DNA from 2 places in the Rhodoferax sp. GW822-FHT02D07 genome. Region 2 is predicted to be linked to the other one. Evidence: predicted binding sites of a transcription regulator. Region 2 holds the regulator's gene; the other holds the start of a gene.

Region 1 (8,974 bases), on a different contig from region 2:
TCGCCCTTCTTCACGGCGGCATCAATGATCTCCTGCTGGCCACCGCGCAGGAAGTTGGCGTTGGGGTCGGTGGGGGAGCCCTTGATCATCACGTAGTTGCCCTTGGGCTTGGCTTCCAGGATGGCGCGGGCCTGCATGCGGCCCACTTCCACGTTGTCGAAGGTGATGTAGAACACACCGGGTGCTTCGATCAGGCGGTCATAGGCGATTACCGGAATCTTTTGCTGGTTGGCCTTGTTCACGGCGGGCAGGATGGCGTCCTTGTCCATGGCAAGAACGATGAGCGCCTTGGCACCCTTGGCGATCAGACTGTCGATGTCGGCCAGTTGCTTCTCGGGAGAGCCGCCGGCGTCGGCGCTGATGTAGGTGGCGCCGTCCTTGGCCAACTGGGCCTTGATGGCGGCTTCGTCGGTCTTCCAGCGTTCTTCCTGAAAGTTGGACCAGCTCACGCCCACGACTTGGGCAAATGCGCCCGCAGCGGCCAGGCTCAGGGCCAGTGCGGTCAGGGTTGTCTTCAGTTTCATCAATGTCTCCGGTAGGTTGTTGGTGTTGAAAGGGCCTGAAACAAGCCCGTCGTGCTGCCTTAAATGCAACACGCTGCATTTAGTAAGGACGACAAACTAATTATCAGAACGCCCTTGGATAAAGCGAATAGGGGGAAACCCGACATAGTTTATTGATCGAACTTAATAAGATCACCGCCACCATTCATTTTTCACAAAGGATTCCAGCGTGCACCCTCTGGATTGGATTTCGCGCCGCGCTGCGCGTGCCACGGCGCTGGGCCTGTGTCTTGCGCAGCTGGCGCTCGCGGCCGATGTGCCTGGGCCGGGCATTCCCCGTTTTGTCGAAGAAACCGACACCGCCGGCCTGCAAAGCCGCTTTGAAGGCGAGGGCGAGTACATGGTGGGCGGTGGTGTGGCCACCTTCGATTGCGATGCCGACGGCCTGCCCGAGGTCTACGTCACTGCGGGGGTCAACAAAGCCAAGTTTTACCGCAACCGCAGCGCCCGCGGCGGACTGCTCAAGCTGCAGGAAGAGCGCTCCGGCCTGGAGCTGACCAATGCCATTGGCGCCTACCCGCTGGATATTGATGGAGACGGGCAGACGGACTTGGTGGTGCTGCGCGTGGGCGAGGTGCAGGTTTTCAAGGGGTTGGGCCAGTGCAAGTTCGAGAAGGCCAACGAGGCCTGGAACATCCGCACCGGCAATGGCTGGCACACCGCCTTCTCGGCCACCTGGGAGCAGGGCCAGCGCTGGCCCACGCTGGCCTTTGGCACCTACACCGACCGTAGCAAGCCCGAGTTTCCCTGGGGCAGTTGCACCCCCGGCTTGCTGCTGCGCCCCAAGGAGGGCGGCGGCTACCAAGCAGCCACACCGCTGGTGCCGGGCCACTGCGCGCTGTCCATGCTGTTCTCGGACTGGAACCGCTCGGGCACGGCCGCGTTGCGCGTGAGCAATGACCGCGAGTACTACAAGGGTGGCGAAGAGCAGCTCTGGCAAGTGCCAGCCGGTGCGGCGCCGGTGCTCTACACCGCCGCCCAAGGCTGGAAGCCGCTGCAGATCTGGGGCATGGGCATAGCGAGTCAGGACCTGGATGGGGACGGTTACCCCGAGGTGTTTCTGACCAGCATGTCCGACAACAAGCTGCAGACCCTGGACGCCGGTGCTGCCCAGCCGCACTACAAGGACATTGCCTTCAAGCGCGGCGTGACCGCGCACCGGCCCTATGTGGGTGGCGATGTGCACCCCAGCACCGCCTGGCATGCACAGTTTGCCGACATGAACAACGATGGTCTCGCCGATCTGTTTGTGGTCAAGGGCAATGTGTCCACCATGCCCGATTTTGCAACCCTGGACCCCAACAACTTGCTGCTGCAAAAAGCCGACGGCAACTTTGTGGAGGCTGGCAGCCAAGCTGGGCTTGCCAGCTTCAAGCGCGGTCGTGGCGGCATGGTGGTGGACCTGAATGGCGATGGCCTGCTGGACGTGCTGGTGGTCAACCGCTGGGACAAAGCCCAGCTGTGGCGCCAGCTGAACAGTGGTGCCCCCGCCGAAGCCAGCCGCTGGCTGCAATTGCGTCTGCAGCAACCCGACAGCAACCGCGATGCGGTGGGCGCTTGGGTAGAGGTGAAACTGGGCGAAGGTGATGCCGCCCGCGTGATCCGCCAAGAGCTCACCGTGGGTGGCGGCCATGCCAGCGGCCACCTGGGCTGGATGCACTTTGGCTTGGGTGCTGCCAGCAACGTGCAGCTGCGCGTGCAATGGCCGCATGGCGGTTGGAGCGACTGGATGCCCGCCAAGGCCGATGCCTTCTACACCCTCAGCCCCCAAGGCCTTGCGAACTGGAAAGCCCCATGAAACACCGATTGCTCTCCCTGTGCCTGGCCGGTGCCTGCGCCTGGTCCAGCGCGCTCTTGCCCGCGCAGGCGCAACAGGCCTCACCCACTGCCCGGCCGGCCAGCGCCTTCAGCACCAGTGTGGCCAACGAATGGTTCAGCCTGGCCCTGCTGCTCACGCAGCAAACGCCGGGCTTCAGCCCGCCGGTCGCGTCCCGCGCATTTGCCTACATGGGGTTGGCCTTGTACGAGTCGGTGGTCCCCGGCATGCCGCAGTACCAGAGCCTGGCCGGCCAGCTCAACGAGCTGCAGTCGCTGCCCTGGGCCCAGCCCGACGAGGTGCTGCACTGGCCCACGGTGGCCAATGCGTCATTGGCGACGATGACGCGCATGATGTTTCCCACCGCCAGTGCCGAGAACAAGGCCCGCATCGACCTGCTGGAGCGCAGCCTGCCGCTGAAATACAGCCAGGACTTCGACCCCAACACGGTCACGCCAGAAATCACCAACCGCTCGGAAACCTTTGGCAAGCTTATGGCCATGGCCATCATGACCTGGGCACGCACGGACGGCGGCCACGAGGCCTGGGGCCCGTTGCGGCGCAGCCAACAAAACTACGTGCCGCCCAGTGGCGAGGGGCAGTGGTCAGCCACGCCGCCCGCGTTTGCGCCAGCGCTCCTGCCCTGGTGGGGCGATGTGCGTCCCTTTGTGCTCAAGACCAGCAGCGCCTGCGCCGCACCCCCGCCGCCGCCGTATTCCGAAAGCCCCAGCTCCGCCTTCTACAAGGAGGCCAACGAGGTCTACCAGGTCAGCAACAAGGCCACGCAGGAGCAGCGCCAGGTGTCGCTCTACTGGGCGGATGACCCCCTCAAGACCCCCACGCCCGCCGGCCACTGGGTCTACATTGCCAACGACTTGCTCAAGCAACAAAAAGCCGACCTGGCCCAGGCTGCCCAAACCATGGTGCGCCTGAACATGGCCATGGCCGATGCCTTCATTGCGGGTTGGAAGACCAAGTACACCGTGAGCCTGCTGCGCCCGGTGACCTACGTGCAACTGGTGATCGACAGCAACTGGGTGCCCACGCTGATGCACACACCGCCGTTCCCGGAATATCCGTCGGGGCATTCGGTGCAGTCCAGTGCGGCGGCCGGCATTCTGGAGGCGGCCTTTGGCGCCAACAAGCCGTTTATCGACAACACCCACAACGACCGGGGTTGGGGCCCACGCACCTTTGCTAGCTTCCGCGTGGCGGCCGACGAAGCCGCCATCTCGCGCATGTACGCCGGCATCCACTTCCGCAGTGGCATTGAGGGCGGCAAGGTGCAGGGACGTTGTGTGGCCCAGCAGGTGCTGGCGCTACGGCTGACGCGCTGAGGCAGCCCCGGCTCAGGCCTCGCCCACGCCAATCGGCGCTGGCGCCCGCATCACGATGCGGGTGAACAGTCGGTCGTAGGCGGGGTCGCGCGGGTGCTTGCCCGTGAGCGGGTCGACATTGTGGGCAAAGGCGGCGTCCAGTTCGGCCCAATCGGCTTCGCTGAGCACGGCCTGGGCCACTGGCAGAATGGCGCTCTCCTCCAGCTTCATGTGGTCCAGGTAGGCCTGCACATACTGGCGCACGGCGGTGTCAAAGGCGGCGTGGCGGCTCTCGCCCACCAACTCCCAGGCCAACAGCAGATGCTGCAGCTCGCGCACCGCAGTTTCGCTGTGGGCGTGGTCTTTTTCCAGCTGGACGACGGCGTCCATGGTCTCGGGGGCCAGGCGCACCACGCGCGGAAACAGCAGGTTGGATTCCTTGGGGTGGTGCAGGCGCTCGGGGAACTCGTCGATGTAGAACAGCATGGCGCGCAGCACATCGAAAAAACGTTCGGGCGTGTCGCCTGGCCCGCGGTCCAGCATCTGCAGCAGGGATTGCAGCATGGCGCTGAGGGCTGCGTGTTCTTGGTAAATGGTTTGCAGGCTGGTGCTCGACATGGTGGGGTCTCCTCGGGTGCAGTGGAGCATCCCACGTTGCACGCCGTGGGGGCTTGATGCAGGTCAACGCTGTGCGTTGCCGGCGGCGCCGTTACCATCCGTTCTGAGCCCCACCTTCCTGCTGTTGCCATGATCTCTCTCTCCCCCCGTTTTCGCCCCTGGTTGCGCCGCCTGGCCTTTGCGCTGGGGGCGCTGGTGTTGCTGTGGGCCCTGGCCAGGGCGGTGGTGCCCTCCATCGCCAAGAGCCAGGCGCAGACCCGGCTGTCGGCCCTGCTGGGGCGCACTGTCACCGTGGGTGCCATCGAGTTCTCGCCCTGGTCGCTGGAACTCACGGTGCGCGACCTGGCGGTGGCCAAGGCCGATGGCAGTACGCCGCAACTCAGTGTGGCGCGTATTTATGTGGACGCGGAGTTGCAATCCCTGTTTCGCCTGGCGCCGGTGGTGGACGCGGTGGCGGTGGAGGGCGTGCAGGCGCAACTCACCCACACGGGCGACGGGCACTACGACGTGGACGACATCGTGCAACGCCTGAGTGCTCCGTCGGACACCCCACCCGGCGCCCCGCTGCGCTTTGCGGTCTACAACCTCACGCTCAGCGGCGCCAACCTCGACTATGTGGACCAAGGCCTGCCCGGCCAGGAGCACCGCCATGCGCTGCGCGACCTGCATCTGAGCCTGCCTTTCCTGAGCAACTTTGCGTCCAAGCGCGATGTGCTGGTGGCGCCGCGCCTGGCCTTTGTGCTCAATGGCAGTGCCTTTGATACGGCGGCCCAGGGCACGCCGTTTGCCCAGACCCGCCAGGGCGAGGCGCAACTCAAGATCAGCCAGTTCGACCTGGCGCCCTACCTGCCGTATTTGCCCGCTAGTCTGCCCGTGAAGCCGCGCAGCGCGGTGGTGGACGCCGAGCTGAAGCTGGGCTTTGTGCAGAACCCCGACAACGCGGTCACGCTCTCGGGCGTGGTGACGGTGGGCAAACTGGCGCTGGCCGATGGTGTTGGCTCCCCCTTGCTGGCGGTGGACAGCGTGCGCGCCGAGCTGGCCGATGTGCGCCCGCTGGAACAGCGCGTCACCTTGTCCGCGCTGGAGATCAACCAGCCCCGGCTTACCGCCACCCGTGCCCGCAACGGGCACATCAACCTCGATCTGACAACGGGCAGCAATCAGAATGCTCCTAAAAAAGGAGCTGCTCGCGCAAATTCCACGGGGGCTACAGCTCAAAAAGACACAAAGCCTCCAGCGGAAAGTGCTGGATGGGCGGTGCAGCTGGACCGCCTGGCCCTGCGCGGCGGTGCGGTGGACTGGCTGGACCAGCAGACCCAGCCCGCCGCCAAGCTGGCGCTAACTGATTTGACGCTGGACGCCAAGGACATTCGCTGGCCCATGGCCCAGCCCTTCAGTGCCGAGGCTTCGGCCACCGTGCCCGGCAAGGGTGCGCCCGCACGGCTGGCCCTGCAGTTGGACGGCACGCTGGCCGAAGGCCGCGTCCAGGCCAAGTTCAACGACCTGTCGCTCGCACTGGCATCACCCTATGTGGCGCAGTTTCTGGAACCCGGGGTGCGTGGTCTGGTGGACGCGCAACTGGCAGCCAGTTGGCAGGGCGAGCAGGTCAAGGCCACGGTGCAGCGCCTGGCCGTGCGCGATGCGGCGCTGGTGGGCGAAGCCAAAGCGGCGAGTGCGGGCCGCGCGGATCGCACGGGTCCCTCGTCCAACGACCTGCCGCAGTTCAAGTTGCTGGAGGTGCTGGACGCGCAGGTGGACCCCGCCGCACGCACAGCGCGCGTGGGCAAGCTGCTGCTGCAGCGCGCCAGCAGCGGTGTGCGCCGTGAAGCCGACGGGCAATGGATGTTTGCGCATTGGCTCAGGAAGGGCGCTGACAGTGAGGCGGCACCCGCAGCCCCCACCAGCAGCCCCGCCGCCGCGCCCTGGAAGGTCAGCCTGGGCGAGCTGAATGTGCAGGACGCCAGTGTGCAGTTCACCGACCGCGTCAACGCGCGCCCGGTGCGGCTGGAAGTCTCGGCCCTGAACCTGCAGGCCAAGGGCGCAGCGCTGGACGGGAAGAAGCCCGTGCCTGTGACGCTGAGCGCCCATGTCAAATCCGGCCAGGCCGATGCCGGCAGTTTGCGCTACCAGGGCACAGTGGCCTGGGACCCGCTGCAGGCCCAGGGCAGTGTGGAGCTGCTGGAGCTGCCCGTGCATGCGCTGGTGCCCTATGTGGCCAGCCAGCTCAATCTTGATGTGCTGCGCGCCGACGCCAGTTTCAAGGGCCAGTTGCGCTTTGCCAGCACGCCGCGCGGCCCCGAAGTCGCGCTCAAAGGCGACGCGCAGCTGGAAGACTTTCGCGCCAACACCGTGCAGGGCGCAGCGGGCGGCTTTGCCGAGGAGCTGCTGAGCTGGAAGTCGCTCAACGTCCCAGGTATCGACTTGTCCCTGCAGCCCGGTGCTGCTACGCGTGTCAGTGTGCGCGAGGCGGCGCTGTCCGACTTCTACGCCCGCCTCATCGTCAGCCCCGCAGGCCGCCTGAACCTGCAGGATCTGAGCGGTCCGCCTGCGCCCGCAGCCGCTGGGGCCAGTGCTCCCGCATCGGCCGCCCCGGCAGCGAGCGCACCTGCCACCGCCAAGGGGCTTGACCCCATCATCACCGTGGGCCCCATCAGCCTGGTCAACGGCCGGGTGCTGTTTTCTGACCGCTTTATTCAGCCCAACTACACCGCCAACCTCAGCGACCTGACCGGCAAGCTCAGCCAGTTCTCCAGTCAGCCCGCGAATGGCGCAGTGCAACTGGCCGATCTGGAGCTGCGCGGCCGCGCGGAGGGTACGGCCTCGCTGGAGATCACCGGCAAGCTCAACCCCCTGGCCAAGCCGCTGGCGCTGGACGTGGCGGGCAAGGTTCGCGACCTGGAGCTGCCGCCGCTCTCTCCCTACGCGGTCAAATACGCGGGCTATGGAATCGAGCGCGGCAAGCTCAGCGTGGACGTGCGCTACACCGTGCAGCCCGATGGCCAGCTCACCGCCAGCAACAAGCTGGTGCTCAACCAACTCAGCTTTGGCGACAAGGTGGATGGCGCGCCCAACAGCCTGCCGGTCAAGCTGGCCGTGGCGCTCTTGGCCGACCGCAATGGCGTGATCGACCTGGACCTGCCCATCAGTGGCTCGCTCAACGACCCGCAGTTCCGCATCGGCCCGGTGATCTGGAAAGTCATCACCAATCTGGTGACCAAGGCCATCACCGCCCCCTTCAGTCTGCTGGCGAATGCGCTGGGTGGCGGCGGCAGCGCCGAACTCAGCACCGTGGCCTTCGCACCCGGCAGCAGCACGCTCAGCGAACCCGCCAAGGCCGGGCTGGACAAGGTAGCCAAGGCCCTTACAGACCGGCCCGCCTTGCGCCTGACAGTGTTGGGCACGGCCAATCTGGAGGCCGAGCGCGAAGCCATCAAGCGCGAGCGCCTCAAGGGCCTGTTGTTGGCGGAGAAGCGCCGCCGCGCCACGGGGCAAGGGCAGGACGCCGCAGTCGTGAACAGCTACAGCACCGAAGAAATGCCGGTGCTGCTGCGCGCCGTGTACCGCCGTGCCGACATCACCAAGCCACGCAACCTGGTGGGCCTGACCAAGGACATCGAAGTGCCCGACATGGAGGCTCTGCTGCTGGCCAACATCACGGTCAACGACGAAGCCGTGCGCGAACTGGCCTTGCAGCGTGGCGTGGTGGTGCGTGACTACCTGGCCACGCGCCAGGTAAGTGCGGAGCGCTTGTTCCTTGGGGCCGCCAAGACTGGCGGGCCGGCCGCCGACGCCAAGCCGCAAGCCGAACTTCAACTCGCCACGCACTGATGATGTATTGACGCCGGAACCCCTATGTACCAGCCCAGTCACTTTGAAGAAACCCGCCCGGAGGTGCTGCACGCGCTGGTGCGCGCTCAGCCGCTGGCCACGCTGGTTACCTTGACCACGCAGGGGCCGGAGGCCAACCACATCCCGCTCTACTTGCGCACGCAGGGCGTGGAGTGCCCCACGCTGGTGGGCCATGTGGCGCGTGCCAACCCGTTGTGGCGCGAGACTGATCTGGCCACGCCCGTGCTGGCCATCTTTCAGGGGCCGCAGCACTACATCAGCCCTGGCTGGTACGCCAGCAAGGCGGAGCATGGCAAGGTGGTGCCCACTTGGAACTACGCAGTGGTGCACGCCCGCGGTCTGCTGCAGGTGCATGATGACCCGGTCTGGATACGCCGGCAGATGGTGGAGCTGACCACGCAGCAGGAGCGGGGCAGCACCCAGCCCTGGGCGGTGGACGACGCCCCGCGCGACTACACCGACAAGATGGTGTCCGCCGTGGTGGGCATCGAGATCCCGGTGTCCGCGTGGTCCGGCAAATGGAAGGTCAGCCAGAACCAGCCGGCCACCAACCGGGTGACGGTGGAAGAAGGCTTGCTGGGTTTGAGCACCGAGGCCGCCGCCGCGATGGCGGGGCTGGTGGTGGCAGCGAAGAAGGGCTAGTCGCGCTCTTCGACCTTCCCATCCGCATGCTTGGCAAAGCGGCCTTGCATGCGCGGGTGCACCGGGTCGGGCGCGCCCCAAGGCCAGCCGCCAAACTGGGTGCGGCGGTAGTCAGCAAAGGCTTGATGAATTTCTGCCTGGGTGTTCATCACAAAGGGGCCGTACTGCGC
Region 2 (8,974 bases):
GGTGCTGGCCTCGTATGTTTGGGGCTTCTCCAACGGCGCAGTGGCAGCCAAGCAATAAGGTCTCTGCATGTCGGAGTCGTCACGGCCCATCATTCCCATCGCTGTGTCGAGCGACCGCGGCCCCATAGAGGCCCCGCCCGGTGCAGACGCGGAGATGGTGGCGCTGTACGAAGCCCACAAGAAGATATACCCGCGCAGCGTCTCCGGGGTTTTCTCCCGCTGGCGCTGGGCGCTCGTATTTCTGACCCAGTTGGTCTTCTATGGCCTGCCCTGGTTGCCCTGGGGTGATCGGCAGGCTGTGTTGTTTGACTTGGTCGCCAAGCGCTTCTACATCTTCAAGTTGGTGCTTTACCCGCAGGACTTTGTGTATCTCACAGGCCTGCTGGTGATTTCTGCGCTGTCGTTATTCCTGTTTACCGCGGTGGCGGGCCGCCTCTGGTGCGGATATGCCTGCCCGCAGACGGTCTATACCGAAATCTTTCTGTGGCTGGAGAAGTTTGCCGAAGGCGATCGATCCGCCCGCATGCGCCGCGATGCCGGGCGCTGGACGCTGGACAAGCTGTGGCGCAAGTCGGCCAAGCACGGGTTGTGGCTGACAGTTTCCCTGTGGACGGGCTTTACTTTTGTGGGCTACTTCACGCCCATCCGTACCTTGGCTGCCGAAGTGTTGGCGCTGGGCCTGGGGTCGTGGGAAATCTTCTGGGTGCTGTTCTACGGCTTTGCCACCTATGGCAATGCGGGCTACCTGCGTGAGCAGGTCTGCAAGTACATGTGCCCGTATGCGCGCTTCCAGAGCGCCATGTTTGACAAGGACACGCTGGTTGTCACCTACGACGCCGAGCGTGGTGAGCCGCGCGGCGCGCGCTCGCGCAAGGCTGACCTCAGCTCCCTGAATCTGGGCTCGTGTGTGGACTGCAGCCTATGCGTGCAAGTCTGCCCCACGGGCATTGATATCCGTAACGGCCTGCAGTACGAGTGCATAGGCTGCGGCGCCTGCGCGGATGTCTGCGACACGGTCATGGACAAGATGGGCTACGCCCCTGGCCTGGTGCGTTACTCCACCGAACACGCCGTGAGCGAACACTGGAGCCGGCGCGAGATCCTGCGCCATGTGGTGCGCCCGCGGGTGCTGGTCTATGGCGGCATCCTGCTGGCCGTAGTGGTGACCATGCTGGTGAGCTTGGGCCTGCGCACGCCCTTCAAGGTCGATGTGGTGCGTGACCGGGGCACGCTGGCGCGCATCGTGCAGGGCGGGCGCATTGAGAACGTATACCGCCTGCAGATCATGAACGCCACTGAACAGGATCTGGATTTCCGCATCACGGCCACTGGTCTGGAGGGCATCAGTACCTTGCTGGACACGCCCACTGTGGCGGTTGGTGCCACGGAGTCACGCTGGGTGGCGGTGCGGGTGCAGATTCCGTATGAGGGGGCCGTAGCCGGTTCCCATTCCATCCAGTTCCAATTGGACAGCACCGGCGTTGCCGACCAGGTTCACGAGAAGTCGGTATTTATCGTTCCCCGCTAGGTTTCTACCAGGAGTTTTTATGACCAGCACCGCTACACCCGAAGCCCAGCCCTGGTGGCGTTTTGGCCACGTCTGGCTGGTCCTGTCCGGCCCTGCCATTGTGGTGGTGGCCGGCTTTGTCACGATGTACCTTGCAGTGTCCGGCGCCGATCCGGTGGTGGACGAAAACTATTACCAGAAGGGGCTGGAAATCAATCGCACGCTGAGTACGCAAACGGTAGCGCCGGAGAGCCTGGCACCGTCCATGCAGGCGCGCAACCATGCAGCGACAGGCCTGCGCCCGGTGTCGCCAGGGGCCAAGCCCTGATGTAGGGGATGGGCGGAGAAAGAGGGGGAGCTGCCCGAGGGAGGGGGCCTCAGTTGCAGACCTTGGGGTTGACGATGTCCTTGAGCGCTTCGGTGTTGACGATGCGCACGTGGCGTTGCTTGACCTCGACAATGCCATCGTCCACGAACTTGGAGAAGGTGCGGCTCACGGTTTCGAGCTTGAGGCCCAGGTAGCTGCCGATCTCTTCGCGTGTCATGCGCAGCACCAGTTCATGTTGCGAGAAGCCACGTGCGTGCAGGCGCTGCACCAGGTTGAGCAGAAAAGCGGCCAGACGCTCCTCGGCCCGCATGCTGCCTAACAGCAGCATGACGCCGTTTTCGCGCACGATCTCGCGGCTCATGATCTTGTGCACATGGCGCTGCAGGGCGTTCACCTCGCGCGAGAGTTCCTCGATGCGGTCAAAGGGCATGACGCAGACTTCAGCGTCTTCCAGCGCGATCGCGTCGCAGGTGTGGTGGTCGTGGACGATGCCATCCAGGCCCATGACCTCGCCCGCCATCTGGAAACCAGTGACCTGGTCGCGCCCGTCTTCGGAGGCCACGCAGGTTTTGAAGAAGCCGGTGCGGATGGCGTACAGGTTGGTGAAACGGTCACCATTGCGGAACAGGTTGCCACCGCGCTTGATCTTGCGCCGGCTGGCTACCACCTCGTCGATCTTGTCGAGTTCGCTGCTGTTCAGGCCCAGGGGCATGCACAACTCGCGTAGGTTGCAATTGGAACAGGCCACCTTGATTGCTTGAGCGCTCAAGCCCACCGGCGTGATCGGAATGGACGCGTGTGTGTCGGCAGCTTTGTTGGACGGGTTGGCGTGTTCAAGCATGGTGTTCCCCTGATGCAAATCAATTATCCGCCCAAGCATCGGCGATCTCCTTGATGTAGGTCAAGTGGGTGCAGTCCCGCTTACGGCACATTGGAGCTGCCAGTTTGGAGTATTCATGAACGCAGCCGCCCATGCAACCGTGCCCGTATCCGAAAGTCTGCTGACCCGCTACGATATTTCCGGGCCGCGCTACACCTCTTACCCCACGGCGGATCGCTTTGTGGAGGCCTTCTCGGCCGATGACTACGCCCAGGCCCTGGCCCAGCGGCGCAGTGGCGCGGCCGCGCTGGCGCTGCCCCTGTCTTTGTATGTGCACATTCCGTTTTGCGAGTCGCTGTGCTACTACTGCGCCTGCAACAAGATCATTACCAAGCACCATGACAAGGCCGCCACCTACCTGCGCTATCTGAGCCGCGAGGTGGATCTGCACACCGAGCGCATGGGCATGGGCCAGATGGTGAGCCAGTTGCACCTGGGTGGTGGTACGCCCACCTTCCTGAGCGATACCGAATTGCGCGAGCTTATGGCCATGCTGCGGCGCAGCTTCAACTTTGCGCCCGGGGGGGAGTATTCCATCGAGGTGGACCCGCGCACCATCGATACGACACGCCTGGACACCCTGGCCGAGCTGGGCTTCAACCGTCTGAGCTTTGGCGTGCAGGACTTTGACCCTGCTGTACAGAAGGCCGTGCACCGCATCCAGCCAGCCGAGCAGGTGTTTGCGCTGGTGGAGGCGGCGCGCGCGCGCGGCTTCGAGTCCATCAACGTGGACCTGATCTACGGCCTGCCCCAGCAAAGCCCCGAATCCTTTGACCGCACGCTGGCCCAGGTGACCACGCTCAAACCCGACCGTATTGCGCTCTATGCCTATGCCCACCTGCCTGAGCGCTTCAAGCCGCAGCGCCGCATTGCCACCGTGGCCCTGCCGGGTGCGGCCTCCAAGGTGTCCATGCTGTCGCGCTCGCTCGCGGCGTTCATGGGGGCTGGCTATGTCTATGTGGGCATGGACCACTTTGCATTGCCCGGCGATGCGCTGGCCGTGGCCAAGCGCCAGGGCCGGTTGCACCGCAATTTTCAGGGCTACAGCACCCAGCCCGATTGCGACCTGATCGCGCTGGGTGTCTCCGCCATTGGCCGCATTGGTGCAACCTACAGCCAGAACGCCAAGACCTTGGACGAGTACTACGACTACCTGGACCAGGGCCGCTTTCCTACCGTGCGCGGCCTGGCCGTCACGCGGGACGACCTGGTGCGCCGCGCCGTCATCATGGCGCTAATGTGCCAAGGACAGCTGCAGTTCGAGTCCATCAACCTGGCCTATCTGATCGACTTCAAGAGCTACTTTGCCCCGGAGCTTGAGGCGTTGGCGTCGCTGCAGGCCCAGGGCATGGTGCTGGTGGACGACAGCGGCATCCAGGTCACGGCTCAGGGCTGGTTCTTTGTGCGCGCCGTGGCCATGGTGTTTGACAAGTACCTGCAGACCGATCGCACACGGGCACGCTTTTCCAAGATCATCTAGCATGGCCTGATGCAATCCTCCCTGGCACTCACGGCTCTGGTGATGGGGCTGGTTGGCGGCCCGCACTGTGTGGTCATGTGCGGTGCTGCCTGCGCCGGCATCGGGCAGGCGGCCGGCACTCGCCAGGGCGCGGCCCTGCTGCTGTTCCAACTGGGCCGGGTACTGGGCTACGCCCTGATGGGCGGCTTGGCCGCAGCATCCATGCAGGGCTTGGGTTGGCTTACGGTGTACAGCGCGGCGCTGCGGCCGGTCTGGTCCATGGTGCATGTGGCGGCTCTGGTGCTGGGCCTGCTGTTGCTGTGGCAGGCACGCCAGCCGCTATGGCTGCAGGCGGGCGCGCGCACCGTCTGGGCCCGGACGCGCAACCTGGGCTTGCGCTGGGGGCGCGGTGCGCCGCTGCTGCTGGGCGTGGCCTGGGCGCTGTTGCCATGCGGACTGCTGTATTCCGCGCTGTTGGTGGCCGCTCTGGCAGGCGATGTACTTAGTGGTGCAGCTGTCATGGCCCTGTTTGCGCTGGGCACGGCGGTCACCATGCTCGCAGGGCCGTGGTTGTGGCTCCGCTTGAAAGCGGGGCGGGCGGGGGATGGGCAATGGGGGGTACGTCTGGCCGGGGCGGCGCTGGCAGGCAGTTCGGGCTGGGCATTGTGGATGGGGCTGGTGCACAATGAGGCGCCATGGTGCATCACGCCGTGATACACCGTCGCTTGTGCCATTTGTCCCACCCCTTGTTGGAGGGTGCCCGCCATGGATCCAGACGCCCGTGTGACCGAAGCCCTGCGCCTGGAAGAGCTGCGTAGCCTCAACGTACTGGACACCACGGCCGAGCAGGCCTATGACGACGTCGTCAAGCTTGCCGCTTTCATCTGCGATACCCCCATAGCCATGGTCTCCCTGGTGGACGAAGACCGCCAGTGGTTCAAGGCCCGGCACGGCATTAATGACATGGAGACACCGCGCGGCCAAGCCTTCTGTGCCCACGCCATCACGGAGCCGGACTCCCTGATGGAGGTGCCCAATGCGCTGCAGGACCAGCGCTTTGTCGACAACCCCTTGGTGACTGGCGATATGGGGCTCCGCTTTTATGCGGGCGTACCGCTGCTCATGCCTTCAGGTGCCGCCTTGGGTACGGTGTGCGTGATTGACCGTGTGCCCCGCAAGCTCACCGAAGCCCAGGCCGATGCGCTCAAAGCATTGTCACGCCAAGTAGTTCAACTGCTGGCCTTGCGCAGGGCCAATGCCGAGCTGCAATTGCTCACCCAGGCCCAGAGCCAGCGCCAGCGTGAGCTGGAGGCCATGCAGGCCGAGCTCAAGCTGCTCAATGAAGAACTGGCAGAGCAAACCCTCACCGATGCACTGACCAGCCTGAAAAATCGCCGTGCCTTTGACCGCCTGCTGGCGAGTGAGCATGCCCGCGCGCAGCGCAACCGCTCCACCCTGGGCGTACTGATGGTGGATGTGGACCACTTCAAGGCCTATAACGACCAGTACGGCCACCAGGCCGGCGACCAGGCCCTGCGCGCCGTGGCCGGGGCCATTCAGTCTGAGGCCCGCACTTACGACCATGTCACCCGTTACGGTGGCGAGGAGTTCTCGGTGATCCTGCCCGATACCCAGGTGGCGGATGCGCGGGCCGTGGCCGAGCGCATCCGTTTGGCGGTGCAGGCGCTCAAGGGTCTACACCGCCCCGTGACTGTCAGCGTGGGCATTGCCATGTCCACCGCCCAGTCCACGCCTGCGGAGCTGGTCAGCCGTGCCGACCAGGCGCTGTACCAGGCCAAGCAGGCCGGGCGTAACCGGGTGCACACACTGCTCTGAACCGCCTCGGGTCTCAGCGGCGCACGACGCCGGGCATCACGCACAGCAGCTCATAGGCCAGGTTGGCACCCAGCAGCGCGGTGGTGCCTTGCGGGTCGTAAGGGGGTGAGACTTCCACCACGTCGGCGCCAATCAGGTCCAGGCCCCAGGCGCCGCGGATGATTTCCAGCGTTTGCGGCACGGTGAGGCCGGCGATCTCGGGCGTGCCGGTGCCGGGGGCGTAGGCGGGGTCAATGCCGTCAATGTCCAGCGAGAAGTACACCGGGCCGACGCCCAAGCGCTCGCGCACTTCGACCATCAGGGGCGTAAGCGACTTGCCCCAGCATTCCTCCACCTGCACCACGCGAAAGCCCTGCTGGCGGCACCAGTCAAAGTCTTCGGCGGTGTAGCCGGTGCCGCGCAGGCCAATTTGTACCGTGCGGTGCGGGTCAATCAGCCCTTCTTCGACAGCACGGCGAAACGTGGTGCCGTGGGCGATCTTCTCGCCAAACATGTCGTCGTTCACATCGGCATGGGCGTCGATGTGGATCAGACCCACCGGGCCGTGGCGCTTGTGCATCGCGCGCAGTATGGGCAGGGTGATGGTGTGGTCGCCGCCCAGGGTGACGGGCTTGCAGCCGGCTGCCACGATGGAGTCAAAGCCCGCTTCGATGCGCGCTACCGAGTCCAGCAGGTTGTAGGGGTTGGTGGCGATGTCGCCCAGGTCCGCCACGCGCAGCGTGTCAAAGGGCGCGGCGCGGGTCGCCATGTTGTAGGGGCGAAGCAGCACCGATTCGCTGCGGATCTGGCGCGGGCCAAAGCGCGTACCCGAGCGGTTGGAGGTGCCCGTGTCCAGCGGCACGCCCACAAAGCCCACGTCCAGCAGGGCCGGGTCTGTCACCAGGGGCAAGCGCATCATGGTGGCGATGCCGGCAAACCGTGGCATCTCGTTGCCACCCAGGGGGTGGTAGATTTCACTTTGTTGCATGTCGAAGTATCAGTGCGTGCAGATTGGCAGGAAAAAATAGCCTCATGAGAGGAGGTGGCTGGATGCTACGAACGCTTGCCACTTCCATCCATGCCAACTTTCTTCTTTAAACATTGATAAAAACTGATGTAAAAATGGGGGAAACCCTGAACCACTTTGCAAGGCGCCCTGCATGCTCACCAATGTTTCCGATCTGGACCTGCGCCTGATCCGTGTCTTTCTGGCTATCGTGGATGCGGGCGGTCTCTCGGCCGCCCAGACCACGCTCAACGTGGGCCAGTCCACCCTGAGCAGCCAGCTCGCCACGCTGGAGACGCGCCTGGGCTTTGGCCTGTGCCAGCGCGGGCGCGGGGGCTTTCGGCTCACGGCCAAGGGCGAGCGTTTTGTGCAGCTGGCGCGTCGCCTGGTCTACGCCCTCAACGACTTCAGCGCCGAGGCGCGCAATATGGACCGCCAATTGGTGGGCACGCTGGCCGTGGGCATGATCGGCCAGGCACCCATGAACCAGAACCTGCGCATGGGCCAGGCGATTGCCCGCTTTCGCGAGCGCGATGAGGCAGTGCGCCTCTCGTTGCTGGTGCGCGCGCCGGGCGAGCTGGAGCAATTGCTGGTGGGCGGGCAGATCCAGGTGGCGGTGGGCTACTTCTGGCACCGCGTGCCCACGCTGGACTACACGCCGCTGTTTGTGGAGCGACAGATTGCTTACTGCAGCCCCTCGCACAGCCTGGCGTCGCGCGCTGGCCAGGTCACGCTGGAGGAATTGGTGGATACCGACTGGGCCTGGCGCAGCTACCCGCTGCCCGAGGCGCGGCTATCCGTGCCAAGCCAGCGCGTCACCGCGGTGGCGGACAACATGGAGGCCGTGACTGTGCTGATCCTCTCCGGCCAGCACTTGGGCTATTTGCCTGAGCACTACGCCGCGCCCTATGTGGAGACCGGCCTGCTGTGCGCCCTCAACAGCAAGACGCTGCACTACAACGTCACCTTCCACATGGCCAGCAAGAAGCGCGCGTACCAAGACGACATCACCCGTGCCTTTGTCGAAGACATGCGCGCGGTGCACCTGGGGTTGATGGAGGAGGGCGGCGACCCGGCGGGTGCGCAGGCCTGAGGCCGGCGCAAGCCCCTCGCCAGCGCCCGGTTGGCCCCGGGCTGGGATAATCCGGCCCATGTCGTCTGCCTCTCCCCAGCCCGTTTTCAGCCCTTGGCGCCTGTCCGTTGCGCCCATGATGGACTGGACGGATCGCCATTGCCGCTATTTCCACCGCCTGCTGAGCCGCCACGCGCTGCTCTACACGGAGATGGTGACCACCGGCGCGCTCATCCATGGTGATGTGCCGCGCCACCTGCGGTTCAATGCCGAAGAGCACCCCGTAGCCCTGCAACTGGGTGGCAGCGAGCCGGCTGATCTGGCGAGGGCTGCCAAGCTGGGGCAGGACTGGGGCTATGACGAAATCAACATCAACTGCGGCTGCCCTTCTGAACGCGTCCAGCGCGGTGCCTTTGGCGCCTGCCTGATGAAGGAGGCGCCGCTAGTGGCCGACTGTGTGAAGGCCATGGTGGATGCGGTGGACGTTCCGGTGACGGTGAAACACCGCATCGGCATCGACAAGGAAGAGAGCTACGGCTTTGTGCGCGACTTTGTGGGCACCGTGGCAGACGCCGGGTGCACGGTGTTCATTGCGCATGCGCGCAATGCCTGGCTCAAGGGCCTGAGCCCCAAAGAAAACCGCGAAATCCCGCCTCTGCGCTACGAGCTGGTGCACCAGCTCAAGAAAGATTTTCCGCACCTCACCATCGCCATCAACGGCGGACTGACTACCAGCGCGCAGCTGGCGGAGCAACTGGAGCATGTGGACGGCGTGATGCTGGGCCGCGAGGCCTACCACAACCCCTGGTGGCTGGCGGAGTGGGATGCTATGTTTTTCGGAGCTGCTCGCGCAGATTTGACGAGGGATAGCGTCGAATTGGCCATGGTGGAGTACATGGAGCGCGAA

The links. Region 2 encodes FNR, which switches genes on or off when oxygen is low (the NO sensors DNR and NnrR bind a similar motif). Its sites were predicted from a motif close to TTGATNNNNATCAA; they were not measured.
Region 1: a site for FNR is predicted at 4,367-4,380, ahead of AC1RNN_RS12370 (hemerythrin domain-containing protein). Genes of this name have one in related genera too.

What each region holds. Positions count from the first base shown of each region.
Region 1 is NZ_JBXAOD010000004.1:329,989-338,962, forward strand. It holds gene xylF (D-xylose ABC transporter substrate-binding protein) at 1-524, opposite strand, end outside; gene AC1RNN_RS12360 (CRTAC1 family protein) at 733-2,361, shown strand; gene AC1RNN_RS12365 (vanadium-dependent haloperoxidase) at 2,358-3,716, shown strand; gene AC1RNN_RS12370 (hemerythrin domain-containing protein) at 3,729-4,313, opposite strand; gene AC1RNN_RS12375 (DUF748 domain-containing protein) at 4,443-8,141, shown strand; gene AC1RNN_RS12380 (FMN-binding negative transcriptional regulator) at 8,166-8,804, shown strand; gene AC1RNN_RS12385 (pirin family protein) at 8,801-8,974, opposite strand, start outside.
Region 2 is NZ_JBXAOD010000001.1:779,204-788,177, forward strand. It holds gene ccoP (cytochrome-c oxidase, cbb3-type subunit III) at 1-58, shown strand, start outside; gene ccoG (cytochrome c oxidase accessory protein CcoG) at 68-1,528, shown strand; gene AC1RNN_RS03680 (FixH family protein) at 1,548-1,835, shown strand; gene fnr (fumarate/nitrate reduction transcriptional regulator Fnr) at 1,885-2,604, opposite strand; gene hemN (oxygen-independent coproporphyrinogen III oxidase) at 2,792-4,195, shown strand; gene AC1RNN_RS03695 (sulfite exporter TauE/SafE family protein) at 4,205-4,888, shown strand; gene AC1RNN_RS03700 (sensor domain-containing diguanylate cyclase) at 4,940-6,010, shown strand; gene speB (agmatinase) at 6,024-6,977, opposite strand; gene AC1RNN_RS03710 (LysR family transcriptional regulator) at 7,150-8,088, shown strand; gene dusA (tRNA dihydrouridine(20/20a) synthase DusA) at 8,147-8,974, shown strand, end outside.